2 regions of the Janthinobacterium sp. 13 genome follow, and region 2 is predicted to be linked to the other one. Evidence: riboswitches for the same ligand, from Rfam matches in the RefSeq annotation. Region 2 holds a riboswitch; the other holds the start of a gene.

Region 1 (8,008 bases), 2.8 Mb from region 2:
CTCGACATCCGCTACATGCTGTGGGTGATGAAGGAAGTGGACCACGCGGATAACTTGCTGCAGGAAATGACGATCAAGTATCCGAAGGCAGTGAAAGCCGCCAAGAAATAAGCTTTAGCTTGCGCTAGCGCAAAGCCGCATCCGCCGCAGGGCCGATGCGGCTTTTTTGCGGCCGCACCGTACGCGCGGCCGGCGCCTGCCGCATCGGCTGCGCCACGTATAATTCCGATCACTTTCCACTCTTATTTTTTCGACAGGCCCGCCATGCCCCCGACTCCCGCTTTACCACTTGATTGGCAGACATTTGAAACTGCCTACGACGTCGAAGAAACCTGCTTCAAGCTGGCCAGCGCGTCGCTGGCCTTGCTGGGCGCGTCCCCATTCAAGGACCAGGCATTTTCCGCCTTTGCCTTCAACGCCGTATCGTTCCCCTCCCTTTCGCTGAGCCTTGACACCGATCCCGCCAACCGGGAGCGCGATTACTATCCTCCGGACTGGTCGAACGAGTGCATCGAAGTCGACGTGCCGGAAATCGGCCAGCTGTGGGAGGAGGGCTATGCAAGGATCGAAGGCGCGCTGCTCGAGCTGATCGACGCTGCCGATGACGAGCTGCTCGATGCCATCGAGGAGGGCTATCTGCACAGCCTGAGGAAAACCATGGTGCGGCTTGAAACGAGCCATGCGTTCGAGCAGATCAGGACCTGCCCGCGATTCTGGACCGTCGTCACGCAAATCGACGCCGATACGGAGGAAGAGGAGCGGCTGCTCGACCAGGTGCGCCAGGGCCTCCCGGCGTGAGCCTCCGCCGCCATTGCAGGCCGCGCGCTACAGCAGGGCTTGCCAGCGCCTGACTTCCGCGTCCGTCAGCATCGGCCCCCAGCCGCCACGCAGCGCCGCATCGTGCTGCACATAGTGCGCAAGCGGCGGCGCCGCCACGCCATGCCTGGCACAGATATCAAGCACGTCCTCCAGCTGGCGCCGGCTTGCCGCAAGGTCATCGCCATGCCAGGTACAGGCGCTCGTTTCCAGCACATGCCCGACAAGTTGCTCCAGCGCACCGAGCAGGTGCCCGGGCAGCGCCATGCGCAGGTCGTCCGGCCAGGGATCGCCCATGCCCGTGACGGCCAGGCAAGCAAAGCCGCGCTCCCAGGCGGCAAAATCCCCCGGCGCGAGCTGCGCCACCTTCCATGCGTGGCCGGCGAACGCGGACAGCGCCGGGTGGTGCAGGGCATGCTGCCGGCAAAAGCGTTGCAGGCACGTGAGCGCAAGGCATTGCCTGGCAATCACGGAGAGCGTGTCTATCGATATGTCATGCATGAATCATCAGTTCCTGAAGGTGGCACTTGCCGATAAGCGAGTCAATTTGGCTTTATTGCGGTTGTCCCGCCTGGCAAGGCAGCTGCCGCAGCGCCTCCACGGGCAACTGAAAAAAGCGCGGCACCATGGCCGGCGACAGGTCGTCGCCGCCGTCCGCCATGGCCAGGCGGCCACTCAGCAGCAGCATCACGTAGCCGTGGCCCAGCGACCAGCCGGCGCTGGCGGCGGCCTTGTCCCAGCGCGCATCGAGGCCCGCTTCGCGCACGGCCGCGCCGGCCGTCTGCAGCACGTACTGGAAACACGCCTGCGCCGCGTCCTGCAAGGCGGGGAACTGGCGCACGTCCTGGTGTTCGAACATCAGCCGGTAGTGGGCCGGCGCGGCCAGGGCGAATTCGATGTATTGCTGGCCCAGCAGCTGAAAACGCTGTTCGGAAGGCAGGCTGCCCTGCGGCGGCAGTTCGGCTTCCCATTTGGCGATCAGGCTGGCGAAGCCGGCCGCCGCCACGTCGGCCAGCAAGGCTTCCTTGCTGGGGAAGTGGCGGTACACGGCGGCGATCGACACGCCCACCGTGCGCGCCAGTTCGCGCAGGGAAAGGGCGGCGTCGTGCTGCTGCGCCAGTTGCGCGATGGTGGCGGCGACCAGGGTGTCGCGCAGGTTGCCGTGATGGTAAGTACTTGTGCTTGTCATTCTATGTTATCGCTGTTCACATTGTCGTGTATGATGGCCATGTTATCACTGAACACATGGAGAGCACATGCAAGAGATGAACAATGCGGTACGCGCCGTGGCCTTGCCGCCGGGCGCCAGCATCGCCCCCTTGTACCCGGGCAGCCACCTGGCCGACGCGTATGCCGTCGAGCTGCCGACTGCGCAGGCGCGCCAGATGGACATGGAAAGCCTGGCGCGCGTGCTGCTGGGCAGCCAGCCGGGCTGGGCGCGCAAGCTGATGGTGGTGCGCGACGCCATCGTGGCGCGCTTCGGCATCCGGACGGCCAGGCAGATGGAAGCCAGGCCTGGCAAGCGCATCGGCATCTTCCGCATCTTTGCCGTCAGCGACGATGAAATCGTCGTGGGCGAGGATGACAGCCACCTGGATTTCCGTTTGTCGGTGCTGCGCAACCGCGATGCGGGGCGGCATGGCAGCGTGACCATGTCCAGCGTCGTGCATTGCCATAATCGGGTGGGGCGCGCCTACATCCTGCTGATCCGGCCTTTCCACAAGCTGATCGTGCAGCGTTCGCTGGCGCGCGCCGTCAAGGGCGGCTTTGCCTGAGCGGGGAAGGCGGCTGGCGGTGCGGGCAATCTTGCTTATTCATGGCTGGTATTGCATACTGCACCACCAGCCTCATCACGATTCCCATGAACGATACGCTTCTCCTGCTGGGTTTTGCCACCACGCCGCTTGAACTGATTTCCTTTGTCCTGGCACTGACAACCGTTGCGCTGAACATCCGCCAGAATCACTGGGCGTGGCTGTTCGCCATCATTTCCTCGGCCGCCTACGGTTTCGTGTTTTTCGAATCGCGCCTGTATGGCGACATGGCCTTGCAACTGCTGTTCATCAGCGTCTCGTTCTGGGGCTGGTACCAGTGGCTGCACCCGGCCAGCGGCGGCAAGACCCTGCCCGTGACGCGCCTCGACGGCCGCGGCTGGCTGGCATGTGCCGTCGGCTGGCTGGTGGGCTTCCTGCTCATCGCCTGGCTGCTGACGACGACGGACACGGACGTGCCCCATGCGGACGGTTTCCTCACCGCAGGCAGCCTGGTGGGACAATTCCTGCTGTCGCGCAAGAAATTGGAAAACTGGATCGCCTGGATCATCGTCGACGTGCTGTACGTGTGGCTGTATGTGCACAAGGGCCTGACCCTGACGGCCGTGCTGTACGCGTTCTTCGTCGTGATGGCCGTCATCGGCTTGCTGGCGTGGAGAAAGTCGGCCCCGGCCGCGCCGAGCGCGATGGTCCTCAAGTGATGGAGCGTTGCGTGCGCGTGGCCATCCTGGGCGCGGAATCGTCGGGCAAGTCGACCCTGGCGGCGGCCCTGGCCGAGCGCCATGGCACGGTGTGGGTGCCCGAGTATTTACGCGAGTTTGTGGAAACGCAAGGCAGGGTGCCCGTCGCGGCGGATCAGTATGGTATTGCCCGCATGCAGCTGGAGCGGGAAAACGCGGCCGCCGCGCAGGCGCAGCAATTTTTATTTTGCGACACGACGCCGCTGATGACGGCCGTCTACAGCCGCCATTACTTCCATGGCGTCGATGCGCCGCTGGCCGCCCTGGCCGATGACTACCACTATGGCCTGACCCTGGTCACGGCGCCCGACAGCCCCTGGGTGGCCGACGGCTTGCAGCGCGAGTCGGAAGCCGTGCGCCAATTGATCTACCGCTACCTGCTCGATGAGCTCGACGCGCGCGGCATCGTCTACCACGTGCTGCGCGACAGCCTGGAGGCGCGCCTGGAACAGGCGGCGCCTTTGCTGCAGCAGGCGCTCGCTGCGGCGCCTGCCATTTCCCTCAATTAAAAGTCAAACTGCGCCGAGACCTTGAAGGTGCGGCTGGCGCCCGGATACAGATAGCCATCCGACTCCGGCGTCACGTCGCGCCAGTAGAACTTGTCAGCTACGTTGTTGACGGCGGCGCGCAGCACGGCGCGCGTGCCGGCGATGCGCGTGGCGTACGCGGCGCCCAGGTTGAACACGTTGTACGACGGCACGAAGGTCGTGTTGCTGTACTCAAACGCTTTCTTGCCCGCATATTCCCAGCTGCCATTCACGCTCAAGCCCGCCACCTGTTGCACGGCGTAATCCGCATGCACGGCCGCCTTGAAGGCCGGCACGTTGGGCACGCGCTTGCCGTCGAGGTCGGCATTGCCCGTGCCTGACTGCTGGCTGTTCAGGGCCGTCACGGATGCGCCCAGGCTCAGGCTGGACGATGCCTTTCCCTGGGCCGACAATTCCAGCCCCCGGTGCTGGGCCTGGCCCTCGCGCACGAAGTTATAGGCGGTGCTGTCGACGTACTGGTTGAATTCCAGGCCCTTGCGGATCTGGAACAGGCTGGCCGCCAGCATGAAGTCCGGCGTCACCTCCATCTTCACACCCAGTTCGACCTGCTTCGAGCGGCTGGGCGACAATTCCACGTTGGCATTGAGCGCCTTGCGGTCGGCCGTGCCGCCATGTTCCATGCCTTGCGAATAGGCCGCGTACACGGACAGATTGTCGAGCGGGGTGTAGACGAGCGAGACGTTGGGCAGCAGGAAATCGTGCTTGGCGCGGATTTCCGTATCGGCCTTGAGTACATACTGGTAGCCGTCGACATTGATATGGCGCAAGCCGCCATGCAGCTTCCAGTCCGGCGCCAGGCTGACGATGTCCTGCACGAAGACGGAGTTTTCCGTGTCCTTGCGCACCAGGCGCACGGGGCCTTGCACGCCCGTCGACATGTCGACGATCTGCGGGCGGTAGATGTTGCTCACGCCGGCCCAGTCGTACACGTACAGGCCGGCGCGGTCCTTGCGGCGGAAGGTCGAGACGCCGGCCGTGAATTCATGGCGCAGGGAACCGGTGGCGAACTTGCCCTGGATCATGGCTTGCGCGCTCAGCGGTTTTTTCGTCTCGCCCAGGCTGCGGTAGTCATACACGTCGAAGTCGCCATTGCCGCAGAAGCCGGGGTACAGGTCTTGCGCGCTGCAGCCATACGGGAAGGCCGTGTAGTCGTCGCGCTTGAACGAGTGCTGGTTGGCCGACAGGGTGGCATGCCAGTCGTCATTGAACGCGTACTGGAAGCGCAGGCCGAGATTGCTGGTGACGGTTTCCACGGGACGCGTCCACGGCTGCAGGTTGAGCATGGCGTCGGCGCTGATGCCGGTCGGCAAGGTTTTATTGTTCAGCAGCTGGAAGCCGGGCGCCGTCGCCTGCGCCTTGTCCTGGTAGTCGGCATCGATTTGCAGCAGGGCTTGCGGCGAAATCTGCCAGTCGAAGGCGCCGGAAATGAACTTGCGGTTGCCGTCCGCGCCCTTGATGTAGGAGCGCAGGCGCTCGGCGGCCACGTTGACGCGGTAACCGAAGCGCGTGTCTTCCAGGCGGCCGCCCAGGTCGATGGCGCCGTACACGGTGCCGCGCTCGCGCGTTTCCACGGTGACCGTGCGCAGCGGGGCGGCGGTGGGGCGCTTGACGATGAAGTCGATCACGCCGCCCGGCGCGGCCACGCCTGCCTGCAAGCCGGCCAGGCCCTTCAGCACTTCGATGCGTTCCTTGTTTTCCAGCGGGATTTGCGTGTCGCCAGGAATGGCCACGCCATCCTTGCGGTAGCTGGAATTGTTATCGAGCTTGAAGCCGCGGATGGAAAACTGTTCCGCATAGCCGACGGCGTTGTAGGCGTCGTTGATGCTGGTGTCGAGCTTGACTGCATCGCTGAGATTGCGGATCTGCAAGTCCTGCATGTCTTTTTGCGAAATGACGGTGACGGATGCCGGCGTCTGCAGCAGCGGCGCGTCGGAAAAGCCGCCCACGGAGGCGCGCTTGGCGGCCGGCGCCTTGCTGGCCGTGACGACGACTTCGGCCATGCTTTGCGCCTGCGGGTCGGCTGCGTCGGAAGCCAGGGCGGGCGCGGCAAACGCGTGCAGGATGGCCAGGGTCAAAACAGAAACGGATAAATTCGGTGTGGACATAGATTGCTCGTGGTTCAAGCCGTCTCTGGGAAAGAGCACGGCAGGCTGCTTGTTCGGCTGGCGCCAACGCAGGAGCTATCAAAGGAGGGAGGTACTTTGCGCTTTCCTTCGCTGGCATTATCCAGATCAGGTACGAAGGGTATCTCTCACCCGGATGACTGCTCCAGGACCCCTAGCGAAATGACAGCTTAGCATGAACCACGGCCAGCTGTCCCACCCGGCTGACCGTTTTACAACAGTGTGGTGCGAATCTACAAACTGAGTTCCAGCACCTTGCGGCTGACGGCGGGCGTCACTTCGCGCTGTTCGCCCAGGGCCGTCATGCCGTGCGCTTCCAGGGCGGACACGACGGCGTCCACGCTGGCGTGGTTGAGGCCGTAGTCGGCCAGGCGCGTCTTGACGCCCATGTGGCGGAAGAAGAATTCCGTGCGCGCGATGGCGGCTTCGATGCGGCCATCCTCGTCGCCGCCGTCCAGGCCCCACACGCGGGCCGCGTATTGCAGCAGCTTGGCGCGCTTGGCTTGTTTGCGCACGCGCAACATGCTGGGCAGGATGATGGCCAGGGTTTGCGCATGGTCGAGCTCGTACAAGGCCGTCAATTCGTGGCCGATGGCGTGCGTGGACCAGTCCTGCGGCACGCCCACGCCGATCAGGCCGTTCAAGGCCAGGGTGGCGCTCCACATCACGTTGGCACGCACGTCGTAGTCGTCCGGGTGCGACAGGGCTTTCGGGCCTTCTTCGATCAGCGTCAATAAAATGCCTTCGGCGAAGCGGTCTTGCACGGACGCGTTCACAGGGTAGGTCAAATACTGTTCCATCACATGCGCAAACGCATCGACGACGCCATTGCCCACCTGGCGCAGCGGCAAGGTGAATGTCTTCGACGGGTCCAGCACGGAGAATTTAGGATAGACCTTGCGGCTCATGAACGAGCGCTTTTCCTGCGTGGCCTTGCGCGTGATCACGGCCGAGCCATTCATTTCGGAACCCGTGGCCGGCAAGGTCAACACGGTGCCGAAGGGCAGGGCGGCTTCGACGATCTTGCCGCCTTTGGCCAGGATGTCCCACGCCACGCCTTCGTGCAGGGCGGCCGCGGCGATGAACTTGGTGCCATCGACCACGGAACCGCCGCCGACGGCCAGCAGGAAATCGATGCGCTCGCTTTTCACCATGGCCACGGCCTGCATCAGGGTTTCATAGCTGGGATTGGGTTCGATGCCGGCAAATTCCAGCACCGTATGGCCGGCCAGCGCCGCCTTGACTTCATCGTAGACGCCGTTCTGCTTGATGCTGCCGCCGCCATACGTCATGAGCACTCTGGCCTGGGGCGGGATCAGCGCCGTGATGGCGGCGATCTGGCCCTGGCCGAAAAGGATTTGCGTCGGATTGTAAAAGTCGAAATTGAACATGGGGCTCCTGCCGCTGAGGTTTAGGCTGTTGCTGAGCCATGATTATGGCCGAATGGGTGGAAACGTGCCGTGGACGCTTGAGCTTTTCGTCCGCGCGGTGGAGAATGCAGCCGATGTCACCACCACGCGAAAAGGAATGCGCATGACCACCGTCCCACTGGAAGAATCCGGCTTGCCGGCCACCGCGCTCGACATGCACCGCGCCATCGGCGCCACCATCGCCGCGCTGCAGGCGCTGGACTTGAACAGCCAGCGTTTCGAGGCGTGCACGGACCCGGAACTGCGCCGCGTGCTCGCGCATGCGGGCGACACCAGCCGCAAGGAAGCGGCCATGCTGCTCGAATGGATGCGCCGCCGCGACGCGCGCCTGGACACGGCCATGAAGGAAGCGCTGTTCAAGGCGGGGCCGATTGTTGCCCAGTATCACTATGACGAGAAAATATTGTAACTATTGGTTTGTTGCTGTGGCGTACCATGCGCCACTTTCGCATCGCTTCGCGTAGACTGTGCCCCTAATTAAATTTAACATCGGATAGCAGCGGCTGTCCGGTGTATTTCAGGGGGCTTCAAGAAATGAGATCATTACCATACCGAGAAGGCAGCTGGTTTGCCGTGCCC
Region 2 (8,008 bases):
GCAGGAAAGCCAGCGCACCTTGCTGTACGTGGAAGACAATCCCGCCAACCTGGCGCTGGTGGAGCAATTGATCGCCCGCCGCAGCGACTTGAAGCTGCTCACGGCCATCGATGCGCACCTGGGCATCGACCTGGCGCGCACGTATCAGCCGGACGTGATCTTGATGGATATCAACCTGCCCGGCATCAGCGGCTATGGCGCCCTGCATATCCTGCACGACGATCCGCTCACGAAACATATTCCCGTGATGGCCCTGTCGGCCAACGCCGTGCCGCGCGACATCGAAAAGGGCCTGGAAGCGGGCTTCTTCCGCTACCTGACCAAGCCGATCAAGGTCGTCGAATTCATGGATGCGCTCGACGTGGCCCTGCACCATGCGGCCGCGCACGGCCTGGCCGACGACACTCATGCAGTACGCTAATTCAGCATCTATTTTTAGGAATACCGCCATGCTTCAAGCCACCGAGATCCTGAACGCCAGCATCCTCATCGTCGATGACCAGGAGGCCAACGTCATGCTGCTGGAACAGGTGCTGCGCAATGCCGGCTATACGCGCATCACCTCCACCATGGACCCGCAAGCCGTGCGCGCGCTGCACCAGCAGCACCGCTACGACCTGATCCTGCTCGACTTGCAGATGCCGGAAATGGATGGTTTTGAAGTCATGGAAGGCTTGCGCGACCTCGAGGCGGGCAGCTATCTGCCCGTGCTGGTGATCACGGCCCAGCCGGGCCACAAGCTGCGCGCGCTGCAGGCGGGCGCCAAGGATTTCGTCAGCAAGCCCTTCGACCTGGTGGAAGTCAAGACGCGCATCCACAACATGCTGGAAGTGCGATTGCTGTACCAGAAGCTGGCCGAATACAACAAGTCGCTGGAACAGATGGTGGAAGTGCGCACGGCGGAGTTGCGCGAAAGCGAAGCGCGCTTCCAGCGCTTCACGGAACTGTCGTCCGACTGGTACTGGGAGCAGGATGCGCAGGGCAACTTGACGCGCTTTTCCGGCCCCGTGGCTGAAATGCTGGGTATCGGCAGCGAGGAAGAGCCGCAGCGCTGGAACGCGGCCGAACGCGCCTTGCTCGACGCCAAGATTGCCGCAAGGGAACCGTTTCTCGACTTTATCTACAGCCGCGCCAACCTCGACGGCAGCACGCAATACCTGCAGGTGAGCGGCGAACCGATGTTCGACACGGGCAGCCGCTTCATCGGCTACCGCGGCATCGGCCTCGATGTCACGGAGCGCCATCGCAGTGCCTGATTTATACTGGGCGCCATCGATACAGACCAGGAAAAATCATGACCGACAAATCTCCCTCCTACTGGTTCCCCGCCAAGACCTATGGCTGGGGCTGGGGCTTGCCCATCACCTGGCAGGGCTGGCTGGTGTTCCTGGTCGCGCTGGCGCTGTTCGCCTGCGGCGCCTTCCTGTTCCCCCCGCAAACCATGCTGGTCGGCTACATCGTCTATGAAGTGGCCATCGTTGCCGTGCTCATTTTCATCTGCCAGCTGAAGGGCGAACCGACCAGCTGGCGCTGGGGCAAGAAGAAATAAGCGCGCTGCCGTCTGTTGCAATGCAGCAGATGCGCAAAGACGACACCTGCAAGAAATCATCTGGCCACGCGGCGCGAACCGCGTATAATTGGCTCGCTGCCGCAAGGCGGCAAACGCTAGGGGTCCTGCCTTTCGCTGTGGAAACACGGTGCAAGCGCGGGTGAGAAATACCCTCCGAACCTGATCTGGATAATGCCAGCGAAGGGAAGCTTTAGGATGACTGCACCCCGCTTTTCCGCGTGCGCAATTCCGAACCTCCTTAGCTGGCTCCAGGCTTAAAAATAGTCTAGCCAAGGAGCCAAAATGAACGCCAACCCGAAATTCCTCTCCGCCACCGCCACGGTCGACGAAGCCGCCATCGCGCCGCTGCCCAATTCGCGCAAGATTTACGTGCAAGGCAGCCGTCCCGACATCCGCGTGCCCATGCGCGAGATCAGCCAGTCCGACACGGAAGCGTCGTTCGGCGGCGAAAAGAATCCGCCGATCTACGTCTACGACACATCCGGCCCGTACACGGACCCGGACGTGAACATCGACATCCGCTCCGGCCTCGATACGCCGCGCCTGCCATGGATCATGGAGCGTGCCGACACGGAAGAATTGCCCGGTCCCACTTCCGACTACGGCATCGCCCGCCTGGCGGACCCGAAGCTGGCCGAGCTGCGTTTCAATTTGCACCGCAAGCCGCGCCGCGCCATCGCCGGCAAGAACGTGACGCAGATGCATTACGCGCGCCAAGGCATCATCACGCCGGAAATGGAATTCGTCGCCATCCGCGAAAACATGCGCCGCCAGGAGTATTTGCGCGAGCTCAAGGCTTCCGGCCCCATGGGCGAGCGCCTGGCCGACCTGATGGGCCGCCAGCATCCGGGCCAGTCCTTCGGCGCCAGCATCCCGGTCGAAATCACGCCGGAATTCGTGCGCGAGGAAATCGCCCGCGGCCGCGCCATCATCCCCGCCAATATCAATCACCCGGAAGTGGAGCCGATGATTATCGGCCGCAATTTCCTGGTGAAAATCAATGCGAATATCGGCAATTCCGCCGTAACCTCTTCCATCGGCGAGGAAGTGGAAAAGATGACCTGGGCCATCCGCTGGGGCGGCGATAACGTGATGGACTTGTCGACCGGCAAGCACATCCACGAGACGCGCGAATGGATCGTGCGCAACAGCCCCGTGCCCATCGGCACCGTGCCCATCTACCAGGCGCTGGAAAAGGTCAATGGCAAGGCGGAAGATCTGACGTGGGAAATCTTCCGCGACACCCTGATCGAGCAGGCCGAGCAGGGCGTCGATTATTTCACCATCCACGCGGGCGTGCTGCTGCGCTATGTGCCGATGACAGCCAAGCGCCTGACGGGCATCGTTTCGCGCGGCGGCTCCATCATGGCGAAATGGTGTCTGGCGCACCACCAGGAATCGTTCCTCTACACGCATTTCGAAGAAATTTGCGAAATCATGAAGGCGTATGACGTGTCGTTCTCGCTGGGTGACGGCTTGCGCCCCGGCTCCATCTACGACGCCAACGACGAAGCGCAGCTGGGCGAACTGAAAACCCTGGGCGAGCTGACGCAAGTTGCCTGGAAGCACGACGTGCAAGTGATGATCGAAGGTCCGGGCCACGTGCCCATGCAATTGATCAAGGAAAACATGGACTTGCAGCTGGAACAGTGCGGCGAGGCGCCGTTCTACACCTTGGGGCCGCTGACGACGGATATCGCGCCCGGCTACGACCACATCACCTCGGGCATCGGCGCGGCCATGATCGGCTGGTATGGCACGGCCATGCTGTGTTACGTGACGCCGAAGGAACACCTGGGCTTGCCGAACAAGGCGGACGTCAAGGACGGCATCATCACGTACAAGATCGCCGCGCACGCGGCCGACCTGGCGAAAGGCCATCCGGGCGCGCAAATCCGCGACAACGCGCTGTCGAAAGCCCGTTTCGAATTCCGCTGGGACGACCAGTTCAACATCGGCCTGGACCCGGACAAGGCGCGCGAATTCCACGATGAAACCTTGCCCAAGGATTCGGCCAAGGTGGCGCATTTCTGCTCCATGTGCGGCCCGCATTTCTGCTCGATGAAGATCACGCAGGAAGTGCGCGAATACGCGGCCGGCATGGGCATCGCGGAAGACAAGGCGCTGCAGCAGGGGATGGAGGTGAAAGCCATCGAATTCATCAAGAACGGCGCCGAGCTGTACCGCAAGGTCTGAAGGAGGGCGTGATGACTGCATTGATCGACATCACGCTCAACGGCGCGCCGCACCAGGTGCCGCCGGGGCAAACCCTGGACCAATTGATCGCCGCGTTGTCGCTGGAAAACCAGGCGCTGGCGCTGGCCGTCAACCGCAGCGTCGTGCCGCGCAAGGCGTGGCACGACCGGGTCCTGGAAATTCAAGACCAGGTGGAAATCGTACGCGCGATTGGCGGCGGTTAAGTTGAGAATAGACAAGGAAACGCACATGAATACCGCAACAAACAACGACCTGCTGACCATCGCGGGAAAACAGTATCGATCGCGCCTGCTGGTGGGCAGCGGCAAGTACAAGGATTTGCCGCAGACGCGCGAGGCAACGGACGCGGCCGAGGCGCAGATCATCACGGTGGCGATCCGCAGGGTGAATATCGGGCAAGATCCGAACGCGCCCAGCCTGCTCGATTTCGTGCCGCCCGACCAGTACACGATTTTGCCGAACACGGCCGGCTGCTACAACGCCAAGGATGCCGTGTACACCCTGCAACTGGCGCGCGAACTCCTGGGCGGGCGCAATCTGGTGAAACTGGAAGTGCTGGGCGATGAAAAGACGCTGTTTCCGCACATGCCGGAAACCCTGGTCGCGGCCGAAGCGCTGGTCAAGGATGGCTTCGACGTGATGGTCTACTGCAGCGACGACCCCATCCAGGCGAAGATTCTGGAAGACATCGGCTGCGTGGCCGTCATGCCGCTGGCGTCACTGATCGGCTCGGGCATGGGCATCTTGAATCCGTGGAACTTGTCCTTGATCATAGACCAGGCGAAAGTGCCCGTGCTCGTCGATGCGGGCGTGGGCACGGCGTCGGACGCGGCCATCGCCATGGAACTCGGTTGCGATGGCGTGCTGATGAATACAGCGATTGCCGGCGCGCGCGACCCCGTGCGCATGGCGCATGCGATGAAGCTGGCTGTGCGGGCCGGGCGCGAAGCGTTTTTGGCGGGGCGCATGCCGCGCAAGTTCGCCGCCTCGCCTTCGTCGCCGATGGCGGGCCGGCTGGCGTGATGGCGCTGCAACGTCGCACCGTGCTCGTGTTTGCCGGCGCCGACCCGTCGGGCGGCGCCGGCATCGCCGCCGATATTCTAGCGATTGCGGCGCAGGGCGCGCATGCCTTGCCCGTCATCACGGCGCTGACGGTGCAGGACAACGACCGCGTGTTTGCTGTCGAGCCTGTGGCGCCGGAATTGCTGCGCCGACAGGCGCAGGCGCTGATCGCCAAGGTCGCCATCGATGCCGTGAAAATCGGCATCCCCGGCAGCGCGGCGAATGCGGCCGTCATCGCGCAACTGATCGCCCAATTGCGGTTGTCCCGCCCAAGCTTGCCCGTCGTGCTCGATCCCGTGCTGGCCAGCGGCCATGGCGACGTGCTCAGCCGGGACGACGCCGTGCTGGCGCTGGCGCCCTTGCTGCCCGTGACGACCGTCATCGTACCGAACGGGCCGGAAGCGCTGGCCCTCGGCGGCGCAGACAACTTGCGCGCGCAAGGCTGTGGACACGTGCTGGTGACGGGCGGCCATGGCGACGGCGAGGAGATCGTCAACCGCTGGCTGGACGGTGACGGGCGCGCGCGCGAGTGGCGCTGGCCGCGCCTGCCCGGCGAATTCCACGGCAGCGGCTGCACGTTGGCGTCCGCCATCGCGGCGCGCCTGGCGCTGGGCCAGGCATTGCCCGAAGCGCTTGATGGCGCGCAAAGCTATTGCCATGCGGCCTTGGCCGGCGCGTATGCGATTGCGCCAGGTCAACTCATGCCGCAACGATTCATTGAATAAGGAAAACATCATGCGTGGACTGTATCTGGTCACCCCGAACTGGGATGACACCGACCGCCTGCTCGATATCACGGAGCAGGCTTTGCACGGCGGCGTGGCCCTGCTGCAATACCGCCACAAGAGCGCCGACGCGGACCAGCGGCGCGAACAGGCGGGCGCCTTGCTGGCCCTGGCCCGCAAGTATGGCGTGCCTTTCATCGTCAACGATTTTCTCGAGCTGTGCGAAGAGCTGGACGCGGACGGCGTGCACGTGGGCGGCACGGATGCGTCCGTGGCGCAGGTACGCGCGCGCCTGGGGAGCGGCAAGATCGTCGGCGCTTCCTGCTATGGCGACATGGCCCTGGCGCGCACGGCAGCAGAGGGCGGCGCCAGCTACGTGGCCTTCGGCGGCTTTTATCCATCGCTGGTGAAAAAGTATCCGGTGACGACGCCCCTGGATATCGTGCTGCAGGCGAAACGCGAAATCGCCTTGCCCTGCGTGGTGATCGGCGGCATGACGCCGGAGAACGCGGCGCCGCTGGTCGCGCGCGGGGCCGACATGGTGGCGGCGATCAGCAGCGTATTTGGCAAGGGATATCAGGCGGACGATGTGGATATTGCAGTGCAGCAATTCAATCTGCTGTTTGCGCAGGCCGGGGAGGCGTGAGGGGGCGGATTTGGCGAATAATCGGCATATAATAAGGGCATCATTCATTACCGAGGTCCCTTTACCCATGAGTCAGCCAGCCGCCGCGAAACGCCTTATCCTGATCGTTGACGATGACCAGCTCCTGTTGGAATTCCTTGGCGAAGTCCTGCGCCATGCCGGCTACGAGACGGCCCTGGCCCATTCGGCCGAAGTGGCGCTGCAGCTGATCGCCCAGCGCGAGCCTGACCTGGCCTTGCTCGACATCCACATGCCGGGTATGTCCGGCCTGGAACTGGCCAAGCGCCTGCACGGCGAAACGGCCGTGCCATTCATGTTCCTGTCCGGCAGCGGCGACAGCGAATCGGGCAAGCAGGCGGCCGCCTACGGCGCCGTCGGCTATGTCGTCAAACCCGTCGACGAAGGCCGCTTGATGCCGGCGTTCGAAGCGGGCCTGGCGCGCGCCGATGAAATCCGCCAGCTGCGCCGCACCGAGCTGAACCTGAATGCGGCCCTGGCCGCCGGCCGCGAAACGAGCCTGGCCGTCGGTTTGCTGATGGGCAAGTTCCAGACGGACCGCAACACGGCGTTCGAAGTGCTGCGCGACCACGCCCGCTCCAGCCGCCGCAAGATCAATGAAATCGCCAGCCAGCTGCTGCTGGCCGAGGAAACCCTGAACGGCTTGCACGGCGCGTTTTTGAACCGGGCGAAAACCAAGTAAGAGTTTCAAGTAAGTGTTTCAAGTAAGCGTTGCACCGGCGCCGGCGTGGCACGTCGGCGCCTGCCTTGTTATGATGTGACGATACGGCGCGCTGGCGCGCCTGGTTCAACCATACACAGGACACACATGAAAACCAAAGCAGCGATTGCATGGAAGGCGGGCGCGCCTTTGACCATCGAGGAAGTCGACCTGGCCGGCCCGCGCGAGGGCGAGGTACTGGTCGAGATCAAGGCCACCGGCATTTGCCACACCGATTACTACACCCTGTCGGGCGCCGATCCGGAAGGCATCTTCCCATCCATCCTCGGCCATGAAGGCGCGGGCATCGTCGTCGACGTGGGTCCTGGCGTGAAAAGCCTGAAGAAGGATGACCACGTCATCCCCCTGTACACGCCGGAATGCCGCCAGTGCAAATTCTGCCTGTCGCAAAAGACCAACCTGTGCCAGTCGATCCGCTCGACCCAGGGCCGCGGCCTGATGCCGGACGCGACGTCGCGCTTTTCCATCGACGGCAAGCCCATCTTCCACTACATGGGCACGTCCACCTTCTCGAACTACATCGTCGTGCCGGAAATCGCCCTGGCGAAGATCCGCGAAGACGCGCCTTTCGATAAAGTCTGCTACATCGGCTGCGGCGTGACGACGGGCGTGGGCGCCGTGCTGTTCACGGCCAAGGTCGAGGCGGGCGCCAACGTGGTCGTGTTCGGCCTGGGCGGCATCGGCTTGAACGTGATCCAGGCGGCCAAGATGGTCGGCGCCGACAAAATTATCGGCGTGGACATCAACCCGGCGCGCCAGGCCATCGCGCGCAAGTTCGGCATGACGCATTTCGTCAACGCCAACGAGGTGGAAAACGTTGTCGATACCATCGTGCAGCTGACGGACGGCGGCGCCGACTATTCGTTCGAATGCATCGGCAACACCACCACCATGCGCCAGTCGCTCGAGTGCTGCCACAAGGGCTGGGGCCAGTCCATCATCATCGGCGTGGCGGCGGCCGGCCAGGAAATTTCCACGCGTCCGTTCCAGCTGGTGACGGGGCGCGTGTGGAAAGGTTCCGCCTTCGGCGGCGCGCGCGGCCGCACGGA

What was found. Region 2 has a riboswitch for thiamine pyrophosphate ahead of thiC (phosphomethylpyrimidine synthase ThiC). Riboswitches for the same ligand answer to the same signal wherever they lie in the genome.
Region 1: it holds a riboswitch for thiamine pyrophosphate, as region 2 does, so the genes downstream of both, CLU94_RS22130 (TonB-dependent siderophore receptor) here and thiC (phosphomethylpyrimidine synthase ThiC) in region 2, are expected to answer to the same signal.

Annotation. Positions count from the first base shown of each region.
Region 1 covers NZ_PEEQ01000001.1:5,021,176-5,029,183, forward strand. Annotated here, with positions in the region: gene CLU94_RS22095 (S46 family peptidase) at 1-111, shown strand, start outside; gene CLU94_RS22100 (DUF4303 domain-containing protein) at 265-798, shown strand; gene CLU94_RS22105 (hypothetical protein) at 826-1,317, opposite strand; gene CLU94_RS22110 (TetR/AcrR family transcriptional regulator) at 1,370-2,005, opposite strand; gene CLU94_RS22115 (DUF2867 domain-containing protein) at 2,073-2,591, shown strand; gene pnuC (nicotinamide riboside transporter PnuC) at 2,678-3,289, shown strand; gene CLU94_RS22125 (AAA family ATPase) at 3,289-3,837, shown strand; gene CLU94_RS22130 (TonB-dependent siderophore receptor) at 3,834-5,981, opposite strand; TPP riboswitch at 6,068-6,165, opposite strand; gene CLU94_RS22135 (iron-containing alcohol dehydrogenase) at 6,233-7,390, opposite strand; gene CLU94_RS22140 (ferritin family protein) at 7,533-7,838, shown strand; gene CLU94_RS22145 (Imm26 family immunity protein) at 7,964-8,008, shown strand, end outside.
Region 2 covers NZ_PEEQ01000001.1:2,233,679-2,241,686, reverse strand. Annotated here, with positions in the region: gene CLU94_RS09825 (hybrid sensor histidine kinase/response regulator) at 1-421, shown strand, start outside; gene CLU94_RS09820 (response regulator) at 450-1,256, shown strand; gene CLU94_RS09815 (hypothetical protein) at 1,295-1,549, shown strand; TPP riboswitch at 1,658-1,773, shown strand; gene thiC (phosphomethylpyrimidine synthase ThiC) at 1,853-3,766, shown strand; gene thiS (sulfur carrier protein ThiS) at 3,787-3,990, shown strand; gene CLU94_RS09800 (thiazole synthase) at 4,016-4,810, shown strand; gene thiD (bifunctional hydroxymethylpyrimidine kinase/phosphomethylpyrimidine kinase) at 4,810-5,574, shown strand; gene thiE (thiamine phosphate synthase) at 5,585-6,220, shown strand; gene CLU94_RS09785 (ANTAR domain-containing response regulator) at 6,288-6,920, shown strand; gene CLU94_RS09780 (S-(hydroxymethyl)glutathione dehydrogenase/class III alcohol dehydrogenase) at 7,047-8,008, shown strand, end outside.